Regions from separate parts of the Duganella sp. genome, predicted to be linked through region 1. Evidence: predicted binding sites of a transcription regulator. Region 1 holds the regulator's gene; each other region holds the start of a gene.
What was found. Region 1 encodes sigma-54, which starts transcription at its own class of promoters, with help from an activator protein. Its sites were predicted from a motif close to TGGCANGNAANCTGCTTT; they were not measured.
Positions count from the first base shown of each region.

Region 1 (4,498 bases):
AAAGCTGCGCTCGGCCGTGGCCTGCACCGCATCCACCGAGGTCAGCGCGCGGCCGTTGGTGCCGGTCACGCCAAAGCGGTCGTTGCCATTGTTGCGCGCCTGCGTGACCGAGGTGCCGGGACGCTGGTCGTACGGCCCCGGATTGATGTGGCTGGCGGTGGGCGTGAACAGGGTCAGGATGGACTGCGCCAGGTCGGTGCCGCCCGAGTAGTAGTGGCCATAGGTGCCATTGGCGCCGGGCAGCGTGCGCGCCGATTGCACGATGTCAATCGACAGCTGGTCCTGGCGGTTTTCTGCGCGCGAGCTGTGCAGCGCGCCGTTGAAGTGCCAGTCGTCGTTCTCCCAATCGACATCGGCGCTCAGCCCATGCGTGCGCTGGCGTTGCGGCGCCGAGCGCAGCGAGTCGGTGATGCTGGCGTTGGCGTAATCGTAGGAATTGATCATGGCCTGCTTGCCGCTCGGCGTATCGATGGTGAAGATCGGCCCCAGGTTGGTGATCGGCGAATTGACGGTCGGGTCGATATAGTTCAGGTACTGGTTGGAGGCATCGAGCTTGCGGTCGCTGAAGTAGCCAGTGAGGTTGAGCTTGGTCTCGCTGTTCATGCGCCAGCCGACGCCGGCCGCGCCGCTGTGGGTGGCGCCGGTGTTGGCGGTCACGGTCTGGCGGATCTGGCCGGGGAACAGGATGCCCTTGGCGTATTCCGACTTTGGATAGCGCGCGTCGAACTGCGCTTGCGTGATGCCGAGGTTGGCTGCCGTCAGCTGATCGTAATCCTGAATCTGGGTCGAATCGCGGCGGAAATCTTCTTTCTTGTAGGCATACACGCCAAACACCGCCAGATCCTTGCCGAAGTGCTTGTTCCAGGACACCGTGGCATTCGGCGTGGTCAGGCGGCCCAGCTCGTCATATTCGTCGCCCACGGTGATGCCGCCGCCATCCTTGCGCGCCAGCGCCGAGGTGATGCGCAAATCGATGTTGCCGCTCAGGCCGCCCGGCTGTTCTGCCGCGGTCGGGCTTTTCAGCACCGTCACCGCGCTGAAAATGTCCGAGTTGAACGCCCCCAGCGGGGTCGATCCATTCAGCACCGGCTGGGCGAACGACATGCCGTTAATCGTGGTCAGCGCGAAGGTGCCAGGCAGACCGCGCAAGTTGATGGTGGCGTTGCGCGAGCCGGCTTCGCGGTTCAGTTGCACGCCGGGAATGCGCTGGATGGCCTCGCCCACGTTCAGGTCAGGGAAGCGGCCCAGGCCGTCGGATGAAATGCTGTCGGTAATTTCCAGGGTGTCGCGCTTCATGTTGACGGCGTCGGCATACGATTTGCGGATGCCGGACACCACCACCGTCGCGGGCTCTTCCTGTGCCCAGGCGCTGGACAGGCAGATCAAGGCAATTGCCGCGCTCAGCGGCCGGATCGCGAGTTGATTCATCGTGTAGTCTCTCTTTGTAGTTATAGGAAAACGTTTAACTTAATGATTAAACCATTCCAGCACTGTAAATTCCAGAGAGATTTGCGTTGCGTTGTGTAAACGCCAATGCAGCTTGCCAAGATTTAGAAAATCGTTTAACAGGGCAGGATCAAAAAAGGGCGCCCTCATGCGCCCTTAGTTGTATGTGCCGGGGCCGTTGTTATAGGGCGGCGGCAGCGGGTTCGTAGCTATCCGGGATATGCTTGATGGCATCGTGCCCGTGCGATTGAACTTTGGATTTGTACTTCATGACCTGGCGATCAAGCTTGTCGATCAGGGTATCGATGGCGGCGTACAGGTCTTGCGACAGGCTTTCCACGTAGACGGTTTTACCGGACAGACGCAGATTGATTTCAGCCTTCTGGCGTTTCTCTTTCTCTTTAAGGTTATCTACGGTCAGGATGACAGCAATATCAATCACTTGATCAAAGTGGCGGGTGACCCGTTCCAGCTTGTTCTGCACGTACTCGCGAATCGCTGCGGTCACTTCGAGATGATGTCCACTGATGGTGAGATTCATACACACTCCTAAAGATAAGTCGCTTCTGACGGTTAGTGCGGTGCCCATTGCTGCCGGGCGCGCAGGAACCAACACACTACAAAGACTTGCGGAGGCTTACTGGCGGGATTTTGAGAGCTTCGCGATACTTGGCAACAGTCCGTCGCGCAATCACCATGCCCTGTTCTCCCAGCATGTCCGCAATCTTACTGTCGGATAAAGGATTTTTCGGGTCTTCAGCTCCTGTCAATTGCACAATCAAGGCACGTATCGCCGTCGAACTTGCTTCCCCGCCAGCTTCGGTGGCGACATGGCTACCAAAGAAATATTTCAACTCAAACATGCCGTGCGGGGTCAGCATATATTTTTGAGTTGTTACGCGAGAAATAGTGCTCTCGTGTAGTCCCAGTGTATCAGCAATTTCGCGAAGCACAAGGGGGCGCATGGCGACGGCGCCATGCGAGAAAAAGTTCTTTTGTCTTTCTACTATCGCCTGTGCCACGCGCAGGATCGTATCGAAACGCTGGCGCATATTTTTAATCAGCCATTTGGCCTCTTGCAATTGCGCGCCCATGGCGCTTTCCCCCTTGCCCTGCTTGAGCAGGTTGGCGTACATGGCGTTCACGCGCAGGCGCGGCATGACGTCGTTGTTCAGGCTGACCTGCCAGCCGTTGCGCGATTTTTTGACGATCACATCCGGCACCACATAGTCCGACACATCGGAGGCGAACGCCGCGCCCGGATGCGGATTGCACTGGCGAATCACGGCCTGCGCTTCGCGCAAGTCTTCGTCATCGCACAGCAGGGTTTTTTTCAGCTTGTTGAAGTCGCGCTGGGCAAACCAGGTCAGGTGATTTTCCACGATGGCCAGGGCCATGCGCCGCGTCACCAAAGGCACGCCGGGCAAACGCCTGATTTGTATCGCCAGGCACTCGGACGCATTGCGCGCGCCCACGCCCATCGGGTCGAAGCTTTGCAGCAGCTTGAGCGCGGTCTGCAGCTCCTCGATTTCAATCTCCAGCTCTGGCGGCAGGCGCGCGTGGATTTCTTCCAGCGATTCTTCCAGGTAGCCGTTTTCGTCAAGCGCGTCGATGATCAGCTCCACCAGCGCGCGGTCGCGCATTTCCAGCACCGTCACCCGCATCTGTTCCATCAAATGCTCGCGCAGCGTGCAGTGATGGGCTTCCAGTTGCGGACGCGCTTCCTCGTCGTCGTTGTTCTTGCTGCGGCCGGAGTCACCCCAGTCCAGGTCGGCATCGGGGGTGGTGCTTTCAGTGTCGGCGGCCGGGGCATCGTAGGTGTCGGCTTCGGCCGCCGGCGCCTCGCCCGGCGGGCCTTCCGGCGGCGCTTCGCCGGCCGGCGCCTGCTGGCTGATGGCGCCATCGGCCAGCAGGCGCAGCGAATGGTCCAGCGGATCGTCCAGGCGTTCCAGCAGCGGGTTATCGATCAGCAGTTGTTCCAGTTCCTGGTGCAGCTCCAGCGTTGACAACTGCAGCAGCCGGATCGACTGTTGCAGTTGCGGCGTCAACGCCAGGTGCTGCGACGTGCGCAGTTGCAGAGACTGTTTCATGAAGACTTACATACGGAAATGTTCACCCAGATAGACGCGGCGCACCGACTCGTTGGCGATGATGTCGTCCGGACGGCCGGAAGCCAGCACCGTCCCCTGGTTGATGATGTAGGCGCGGTCGCAGATGCCCAGCGTCTCGCGCACATTGTGGTCGGTAATGAGGACGCCGATGCCGCGCTCCTTGAGGAAGCGCACGATGCGCTGGATCTCAATCACGGCAATCGGGTCGACCCCGGCGAAAGGTTCATCGAGCAGCACGAAGCGCGGATTGGTGGCCAGGGCGCGCGCGATCTCGACGCGGCGGCGCTCGCCACCGGACAGCGACAGCGCCTGGTTTTCGCGCAGCTTTTCGATTTGCAAATCGGCCAGCAGGGTATTCAGCCGTTCATCAATGTCAGCCTTGGATAAAGGCTTGCCGTCCACTTTCTGGATTTCCAGCACGGCACGGATATTTTCTTCCACAGTCAGCTTGCGGAACACCGACGCTTCCTGCGGCAGATAGGACAGGCCCATCGTCGCGCGGCGGTGGATCGGCAGCGAGGAGATATCGGTGCCGCTGATATCGATGCTGCCGGCGTCCGACGGCACCAGGCCGACGATCATGTAAAACGAGGTGGTCTTGCCGGCGCCGTTCGGCCCCAGCAGGCCGACCACTTCACCGCATTCGACTTGCAGCGACACGTCATGCACCACCTGGCGCTTGCCGTAGGTCTTTTGCAAGCCTTTGACGATCAGGGTGCTACCGCAGGATGCTTCCATCTTATTTCCCCGGTGCAGGCTGGGTGGTCGGCGCAGGCGGCGTTGCCAGCTTGCTCGATGGCTGAATCACCATGGTGCTGCGGCCCGCGCCCGGCTTGCTCTCGCCGCTGGCCGTGTTCTTCACCGCGAAGAATTCCTTGCGGCTGTCGTAGGAAATGAATTCACCGTCGACCTGGCTGGCGGGCTTGCCGCCTTCCAGCTTC
Region 1 is NZ_JBCNLB010000014.1:50,931-55,428, forward strand. Features, by position in the region: gene ABDW57_RS20335 (TonB-dependent receptor) at 1-1,428, opposite strand, end outside; gene raiA (ribosome-associated translation inhibitor RaiA) at 1,628-1,987, opposite strand; gene ABDW57_RS20345 (RNA polymerase factor sigma-54) at 2,064-3,536, opposite strand; gene lptB (LPS export ABC transporter ATP-binding protein) at 3,543-4,295, opposite strand; gene lptA (lipopolysaccharide transport periplasmic protein LptA) at 4,297-4,498, opposite strand, start outside.

Region 2 (4,498 bases), on a different contig from region 1:
GTGGGCGATCGGCAGGTAGGCGAAAGTGAACCAGATCACCACGAAGGCCAGCACGGCGGTGAACTTGGCGCGCTCAGCGAAGGCGCCGACGATCAGGCCGCAGGTAATGGCGGCAAAAGTGGCCTGGAACGCAACGTACACGAACTCAGGAATCACCACGCCCTTGCTGAAGGTGGCAGCGTAGGAGAAGGCGCCCTTGGCCGGGTCCCAGATGCCGCTCAGGAAGGCACGGTCGAACTTGCCGAAGAAGGCGTTACCCTCGGTGAACGCCAGCGAGTAACCGTAGATGCACCACAGCACCACGATCAGGGCAAACACCATGAACACCTGCATCAGGATCGACAGCATATTCTTGGAACGCACCAGGCCGCCGTAGAACAGGGCCAGGCCAGGAATGGTCATCAGGATCACCAGCAGGGTCGACACCATCATCCAGGCGGTGTCGCCTTTTTGCGGGGTCGGCGCCGCTGGCGCGGCCGCTTCGGCCGGGGCGGCAGCGGCTGGGGCCGCAGCAGCAGGCGCGGCGGCTGGGGCCGCTTCAGGCGCGGCGGCGGCCGGGGCCGAGGCGGCAGCGACCGGGGCCTCGGCCGGCTTGGCGTCCTGGGCGTGGACTGGGGCTGCCAGCGCAAACAGGATGGATACCCCAGCCAGCAAGCTCGTTATGGTTTTTTTCATTCTCATCATCCTCTTAGAGAGCTTCGTTGCCGGTCTCGCCGGTACGAATACGGATCACTTGTTCCAGGTTGTACACGAAGATTTTGCCATCGCCGATCTTGCCGGTGCGGGCAGCGCCTTCGATCGCCTCGATGGCCTGCTCGACCACGGCATCGTCCACCGCCGCTTCGATCTTGGTCTTCGGCAGGAAGTCCACCACGTACTCGGCGCCACGGTACAGCTCGGTGTGGCCTTTCTGGCGGCCGAAGCCTTTTACTTCAGTCACGGTAATACCCTGCACGTTAATGGCCGACAGGGCTTCACGCACCTCGTCAAGCTTGAACGGCTTGATAATGGCGGTAATCAGTTTCATACGGGCCTCGCTTAGAAGGTTTTGGAAATGGTCAGGACTGCACCGGTTTTACCCAGGTTCTTCCCTTTTCCGACGTAGGCATCGGTGTCGGCATAGACCGCCGCCAGTGCCACACTCACTACGCCGAAATCTTTGGTGACGCCGACCTTGTAATCGGTGTAGCTGGCGGCGCCGTTGTTCTTCACGTTCTGGTGGCCGACGTGCAGGTTCAACACATAGCCGTCATACACTTCGTTGTTGAACTGGGCGTCCAGGTAGCCCGAGTTCTTGCTGTCGGCAAAGCCGAACAGGTTGGTGGTCGAATGCGAATACTTGACCGAGAACGGGCCGGCGCTGATCTGGCCGTACAATTCGAAGGTATTGGCGCTCGGGCTCAGCTTGTTCGATGGGTAGGCATAGTACAGGCCGCCGACGTCATAGCTGAAGGTATCATTGATGGCGCCGCGTTTGCCGCCGTAGATATCCCATTCGACCGAGCCGTCGCCGCCGCCATCTTTGACCCATTTGATGTTGGTGGCCCAGGTGCCGACGTAGAAGCCGGTCGGGTTGTTCACGTAATCCGCGCCAACCTGCACGGCTGGCTTGAGGCGGGTTTGCGAAATACCGCGGTAACGGTAGTCGCTGACAACGGCAGCGTTATAGGTGACTTCGTTGTCTGGTTTCGCTTCAGGGGCGGGTGCCGCCTCTTGCGCGTGCGCCATGGATGCGAATGCTAAGGTCAACGCAGCGATCAAAGTCAGGTTCTTGGTCATTTTCATAGTTGTTTTTCCTAGTGAGTTGAACGTCATTAGCAGTTGCGGTTTAAAATCTTGTCAAGCGAAGCAATGAAAAGCATTCATTGCCTTCTTAGCAGAATGTGTGCCAGCTAACATTGACAACGGCCCGGGCGCCCCAAAGTGAGAATTGTCACGCGCTAAAAGAGGGAATTCGGCGGTTTCGCACCACGTTAACGCCGCTACGCACCACGATGGTGCAATGATGGACTAACCAGATCAAGGAATCTTATGGATAAGAACAATTTTTTTAACGACTTGCAAAACAAGATCAGCCAGGCCATCGAAAATTCACCAGCAAAGGACATTGAAAAAAACGTCAAGTCCATGATGACGCAGGGATTCGCCAAACTGGACCTGGTCACCCGGGAAGAGTTCGACATCCAGACCCAGGTGCTGGCCAAGACCCGCGCCAAGCTGGAAGCGCTGGAAACCCGCCTGGCCGAGCTGGAAAGCAAGATCAATCAATAAGCGCTGATTTGTGCTGGTCCGTTTGGGCTAGCGCAAAGTGACGCGGCGGGCGCGAGCTACGCTGGCGGCTGGTCCCTTTTGCCAGCCCGTCCAGCCATGTCACTTGCCGTACTCAAAAGCCGCGCCCTGGCCGGCATGGAGGCGCAGGAAGTCAGCGTCGAAGTGCATCTGGCCAACGGCCTGCCGGCCTTTACCATCGTCGGCCTGGCCGATACCGAGGTCAAGGAAGCGAAAGACCGCGTCCGCGCCGCCATCCAGAATGGCGGCTTTGAATTTCCCGCCCAACGCATCACCGTCAACCTGGCGCCGGCCGACCTGCCCAAGGAATCCGGGCGCTTCGACCTGCCGATCGCGCTGGGCATCCTGGCCGCCTCCAAACAGATCCCGGCGCGCCGCCTGCACCAGTATGAGTTTGCCGGCGAGCTGTCGCTGTCGGGCGAATTGCGGCCGATCCGCGGCGCCCTGGCGATGTCACTGGCCACCCGCCGCGATGGCGGCAGCCTCGCCTTCATCCTGCCGATGGCCAACGCCGACGAAGCGGCGCTGGTCGCCGCCGCCGCCATCTACCCGGCCACCTCGCTGCTGCAGGTATGCGGCCACTTCGCCGGCAAGTCGGTGGACAACATGCTGTCGCGCCACGACGCGGCGCCGCTGGCGGCCGCGCCCGAATATCCGGACTTTGCCGACGTCAAAGGGCAGCGCCTGGCCAAGCGCGCGCTGGAGGTGGCGGCCGCCGGCAACCATTCGGTGTTGCTGGTCGGCCCGCCGGGCTCGGGCAAGACCATGCTGGCGTCACGCTTTCCCGGCCTGCTGCCGGCCATGAGCGACGAAGAAGCGCTGGAGGCCGCCGCCGTGCAATCGCTGACCGGCGCCTTCCGCATCGAACAGTGGAAACAGCGGCCGTTCCGCGCGCCGCACCACACCGCGTCCGGCGCCGCGCTGGTGGGCGGCGGCAGTGTGCCGCGTCCGGGCGAGATATCGCTGGCCCACCACGGCGTGCTATTCCTGGACGAGCTGCCCGAGTTCGACCGCCGCGTGCTGGACGTGCTGCGCGAGCCGATGGAATCCGGCCGCATCACCATCTCGCGCGCGGCGCGGCAAGCCGACTTCCCCGCGCAGTTCCAGCTGATCGCCGCCATGAACCCCTGCCCATGCGGCTACCATGGGCATGCCAGCGTGGCCTGCCGCTGCTCGCCGGATGTGCGGCTGCGCTACCAGAACCGCGTTTCCGGCCCGCTGCTGGACCGCATCGACATTCAGTTCGAAGTCGGCTCCGTGCACGCCGACATCCTCGCTGCCGCCGCCGATGGCGAGCCGTCTGCCGTCATCGCCGCCCGCGTGCAGGCGGCGGTCAACCTGCAGCTTGAGCGCCAGGGCAAGCGCAACCAATTGCTCAACCCGCGCGAGATCGACCACTACTGCAGGCTGGACCGGCCAGGCAAAGCGCAGCTGCGCGAAAGCATGGAGCAATTCAAATGGTCCGGCCGCGCCTACCACCGCATCCTGCGCGTGGCCCGCACCATTGCCGACCTCGACCGCGCCGCCAACATTCAGCTCAAGCACATCAAGGAAGCCATCCAATACCGCCGTGCGCTGAGCGAATAAACAAATCCTATTCTGCCGGCGAGCTGCTATATTGCTCGCAGCTTAATTCGCCAGGACCATCATGACCCGCTTGCCTCTGTATCTTGCCGCCAGCGCAGTGCTGGCTGGCTGCGCCACGCCCAAGGCGCCGACTGATTTCACCATCAATTCCGGCAGCCCGCGCGCCCCGGAGCAGTTGGCGGTGACGTTTGAAAAGGTCGACCTGGCCTTGCGCGTTGATCCGGCATCGAAAAGCATCCGCGGCGACGCCGCCCTGACCTTCCTGCTGAAAGAACCGCTGACCCGCATCGCGGTTGAACTGGACCGCAACCTGCCGATCGACAGCGCCAGCGTGGACGGCGTCGCACTCGCCCCGTCCGCGATCAGCAATCCGGACGGCCGCCTCTACCTGACCTTGCCAACGCCTTTGCCCGCCGGCGCCCGCACCACCGTACGCATCCAGTACCACGGTGTGCCCATCGTGGCCAGGAAAGCCCCATGGGATGGCGGCTTTACCTGGAGCCAGTCCAAGGACGGCCAGCCATGGATCACCACCACCGTGGAAGGCGAAGGCTGCGATTTGTTCTGGCCCTGCATCGATCATCCAACCGGCAAGCCCAGGCTGATCGATCTGCACATCAGC
Region 2 is NZ_JBCNLB010000020.1:6,159-10,656, reverse strand. Features, by position in the region: gene amt (ammonium transporter) at 1-675, opposite strand, end outside; gene ABDW57_RS24045 (P-II family nitrogen regulator) at 689-1,027, opposite strand; gene ABDW57_RS24040 (TorF family putative porin) at 1,039-1,785, opposite strand; gene ABDW57_RS24035 (accessory factor UbiK family protein) at 2,032-2,271, shown strand; gene ABDW57_RS24030 (YifB family Mg chelatase-like AAA ATPase) at 2,368-3,876, shown strand; gene ABDW57_RS24025 (M1 family metallopeptidase) at 3,938-4,498, shown strand, end outside.
Region 2: a site for sigma-54 is predicted at 1,874-1,891, ahead of ABDW57_RS24040 (TorF family putative porin). Genes of this name have one in related genera too.

Region 3 (4,498 bases), on a different contig from region 1:
GTCTGCAGGCGGTCCGCCTCCTTGATGATGACCTGGGTGTATTCGCGCAGCTGCACCGCGTGCGCGCCCGGCAGTTCCATTTCCAGCAGCTGGGCGGCGCCGCGGATGCCGCCCAGCGGATTCTTGATCTCGTGCGCCAGGTTGCGGATCAGCTCCTTGTTGACCTGGCTCTGGTCAAGGATGCGTTCCTCGCGGTCCAGCTTGAGGTGCTGCTGGTTTTCGCGCAGTTCGATCAACACCCCGCCCAGCGGCTCTTCCACCACCGACACAATGCTGTGCACATGCAGCGGCTCGCGGCCGGCGCGCTCCAGCGTCAGGTCCTGGCGCAGGTCGGAAAACTTGTGTTCGCGCGCCTGCGCGCAGATGTTGTCCAGCTCGTCCGGGTTGAGGAATTGTGCGCTCAGGGTCTGGCGCGACAGCGCCTTGAGCGAGCTTTCCAGCAGGTTTTCGGCGGCGGCGTTGGCGTAGGCAATGCGGCCTTCGCTGTCCAGCAGCACCACAGCCGAGGCCAGCAGTTCCAGCCCGGCCAGCGCGGGCGGGCGGTGGATGGCGGCGGCCGCGCGGGCGGCAATATGACTGACTAGGCTCATCGGATATTCGCGATCTCACGTTTCAAGGCATCGACATTTTTCTCCGAGCGGCTGATGCTGTCGCGCATGGCGGCCACCCGTTCCTGGTACTTCGCGTAGTTGCGTTCGTCGCCGCGCCGTTCCGGCTCGCCGTTGTTGAACTCGCGGCGCAGCTCACTCAGTTTCTGCAACTCGTTCTTCAGCTCCTCTTCGAGGATGCCGCGGCGGTCATCGTCGCGCGCGCGCTGCTCGGCGCTGTCGACGCGCGGGAAGCTGCCGGGCGTGGCCAGCGGCGCCGGCTGCGCATTGCGCGGCGATGGCGCCACCCGGCGCGGCGGCGCCGGCACCGTCATGCCGGGCAGGTCCATCAGCTTGCAATAGCTGCCGCGGTTGATGTCGGTGAATTCCACGCTGCCGCCGGGCGGCTGGCACTTGTAAATCTGCCCGTGCGCGGCGCCGGCCAAGGCCAGCAGCGCCAGCAACATACTCAGTTTGCAACTCGTTGTCATTCGTAATCCGTGGGTGGAAAGCATCCATCCCGAATATACAGCATCCAAATAAAAACGCGGGGAAAGCGCCGCTCGCCCCGCGTTTCTTGCTACCTCACCGGCAGGTGATTACAGCGAGTAGTACATGTCGAACTCAGCAGGGTGAGTGGTCATGCGCATACGTTGCACGTCTTGCATCTTCAGTTCGATGTAAGCGTCGATCATGGAGTCGGTGAACACGCCGCCACGGGTCAGGAACTCGCGGTCTTTGTTCAGGTTGTCCAGTGCTTCTTCCAGCGAAGCGCACACGGTCGGGATCAGTGCATCTTCTTCCGGCGGCAGGTGGTACAGGTCTTTCGACGCCGCTTCGCCCGGGTGGATCTTGTTCTGGATACCGTCCAGACCAGCCATCAGCAGTGCAGCGAAGCACAGGTACACGTTCGCCAGCGGGTCTGGGAAGCGGGTTTCGATACGACGGCCTTTTGGATTGGCCACGTGTGGAATACGGATCGAAGCCGAACGGTTCTTGGCCGAGTAAGCCAGTTTCACTGGCGCTTCAAAGCCTGGCACCAGACGCTTGTACGAGTTGGTGCCTGGGTTGGTGATGGCGTTCAAGGCCTTGGCGTGCTTGATCACACCGCCGATGTAGTACAGCGCGGTTTCCGACAGGCCGGCATAGCCGTCGCCGGCGAACAGGTTGACGCCGTCTTTCCAGATCGACTGGTGCACGTGCATGCCCGAACCGTTGTCGCCAACGATAGGCTTCGGCATGAAGGTGGCGGTTTTGCCGTAGCTGTGGGCCACGTTCCACACCACGTATTTCAGGTTCTGGGTCCAGTCGGCGCGCTCAACCAGGGTCGAGAACTTGGTGCCGATTTCGTTCTGGCCGGCGCCAGCCACTTCGTGGTGGTGCACTTCCACCGGGATGCCCAGCGATTCCAGGATCAGGCACATTTCCGAACGCATGTCCTGGAAGCTGTCCACTGGTGGCACTGGGAAGTAGCCGCCCTTGACGGTTGGACGGTGGCCGCTGTTGCCGCCTTCGATTTCCTTGTCGGTCGACCACGAAGCTTCGTCGGAGTCCACTTTGACGAAGCAGCCGGACATGTCGATCTTCCAGCGCACGCTGTCGAAGATGAAGAATTCTGGTTCCGGGCCGAAGTAGGCGGTGTCGCCGATGCCCGACGATTTCAGGTAGGCTTCCGCGCGCTTGGCGATGGAGCGCGGGTCGCGGTCGTAGCCTTTGCCGTCCGCAGGCTCGATCACGTCGCACTGCATGAACAGGGTGGTCTCTTCCATGAATGGGTCGATGCGCGCGGTGTTTGGATCCGGCAGCAGAATCATGTCCGATGCTTCAATACCTTTCCAGCCGGCGATCGAGGAACCGTCGAAAGCGTGACCCGATTCGAACTTGTCGATGTCGAACGCCGACACAGGCACGGTCACGTGCTGCTCTTTACCACGGGTATCTGCGAAACGGAAATCAACGAATTTGACTTCGTTTTCCTGGACCATTTTCAAAACTTCTGCGGCCGTAATTGCCATGCGTATCTCCTAAAGGGAATATGTGGAACTCGTGATGCTATGGTAAGCAGTATCCGTGCCAGCCTGAAACGCATTACAACAGATCAATCGCGCACTTAATTGGTGCGTTTCCTGCATTTTGCACCTTATGAGTGCATTTTAGGATTTTTTCTGAAAAGCGCATGGTTTTGGTGCATCGGCGTAGCGTACTCGCGCGGACGCCATATAATAAACTCAAACTTATTTCCGGAACACCTTATGAGCAAAATAGATGAGATTCTTGCCCTCGCCCGCAGCCGCCGCAAGGACTGGGCCTATGAGGGCGCGGTGACGCCTGCGGAAGCCTATGAATTGCTGAGCCTGGAGAACGCGGTCAAGCTGGTCGATGTGCGCACCAATGCCGAGCGGGACTGGGTGGGCCGGGTGGCCATCCCGGAGGCCCAACATGGTGCGGTGCAATGGAATGTGTATCCGGGCGGCATCGCCAACCATGCGTTTATCGAGCAATTGAACTCGGTGGCGCGCAAGGACCAGGTGATTTTATTCCTGTGCCGCTCCGGCGTGCGCTCGCGTGGTGCAGCCACCCTGGCCAGCGAGCATGGCTACCAGCACTGCTACGACATCCTGGAAGGCTTTGAGGGCGACAAGGACGAGCGCGGCCACCGCAAGAACGTCAACGGCTGGTGCCACGCCGGCCTGCCCTGGATCGGCGCCTGAGCGCCGGCATGACGGGTTAAACGGGCGCGGCTTCGGTGGTGGTTGCCTCGCCCATCAGGAACTGGATGCGCTTGCGCACGAACTGGATGTGGCTGCGCAAGCCATACAAGCCATCGGCAAACGACAGCGGAATCGATACCTGATTCACCAGCTCCTCGATCTCGTTGAGGCGCTTGAGCTGTTCCTCGTACACCTGCATGCGCGTCGCTTCCGGCGCCTCCTCCACCTTCTGCTCCACCGCCCGCAGCTGGCCATACCAGCGGTACACGCGCGAGCGGATGCGCCACACGTACAGCGGCGGGATCACCTTCGACAACGGCAGAATCAGCGCGCCCAGCGCCACCACCAGCACCCACATGCGGTCGAAGAAATTGGCCAGCCAGAAGGTCATGTAGCGCTGCAGGAAGGGCGGACCGCTCTTGTAGAACTTGGCCGCTTCCGGATCGACCGGAATCTCGGTGTACTTGGCGGACGGGAACTGGCCCTGCTGCTGGAACCAGCCGGCGCCGCCATGGATGCCGGACGCCGCCTGCACGAACAAATCCACCAGCGCCGGGTGCAAGTCCTCGCGCCCCACCAGGGTGGCGGTCGGCGCGATCAGGTTGTAATCCCCGGCCGGCAGGTTGCGGCCCAGGTCGACAATCCCCTGCGGCAGCACCACATGGGTCAGGAACGGCAGCTTGCGTGAATACGCTTCGGCCTGGTTGAAGTCGAACAGCCTGATGCCAGGCGTCTGCAGCAGCATCTGGATCAGCGGCGCTTCCGGCGCCGAGGTGAACACCAGGCCGTCGATGCGGCCTTCCAGCAACTCCACGGTGGCGGGCGTATTGGCCAGCGAAAAGCGCTCAACTTCGCCCTTCTCCACGCCATTCAATTCCAGGATCTGGCGGAACAGGCGCGGCGAGCCGGCGCCTTTGGGACCGTAATTGATCTTCTTGCCGCGCAACTGCGTCAGCTGGGTGATAGGCGGCTTGCCCTTTTCTTCGCGCAGGAACAGCCACAGCGGCTCGACAAACAGGCTGCCCAGCGAGGACAGGCCTTCGCGCTCGGCGGCTTCCTCGTTGGTGGAACCGCTCTGCACGAAAGCGATATCGACCTTGCCTTCCTTCAGATTGCGCAGGTTTTCGCTGGAACCGGCCGACGGCACCATGGTGACCTTGACGCCATGCCTGGCCAGCGCGGCCGCGTATTTCTTGCCGA
Region 3 is NZ_JBCNLB010000004.1:319,032-323,529, reverse strand. Features, by position in the region: gene glnL (nitrogen regulation protein NR(II)) at 1-590, opposite strand, end outside; gene ABDW57_RS11215 (DUF4124 domain-containing protein) at 587-1,078, opposite strand; gene glnA (type I glutamate--ammonia ligase) at 1,187-2,602, opposite strand; gene ABDW57_RS11205 (rhodanese-like domain-containing protein) at 2,840-3,298, shown strand; gene ABDW57_RS11200 (TAXI family TRAP transporter solute-binding subunit) at 3,315-4,498, opposite strand, start outside.
Region 3: a site for sigma-54 is predicted at 2,646-2,663, ahead of glnA (type I glutamate--ammonia ligase). Genes of this name have one in related genera too.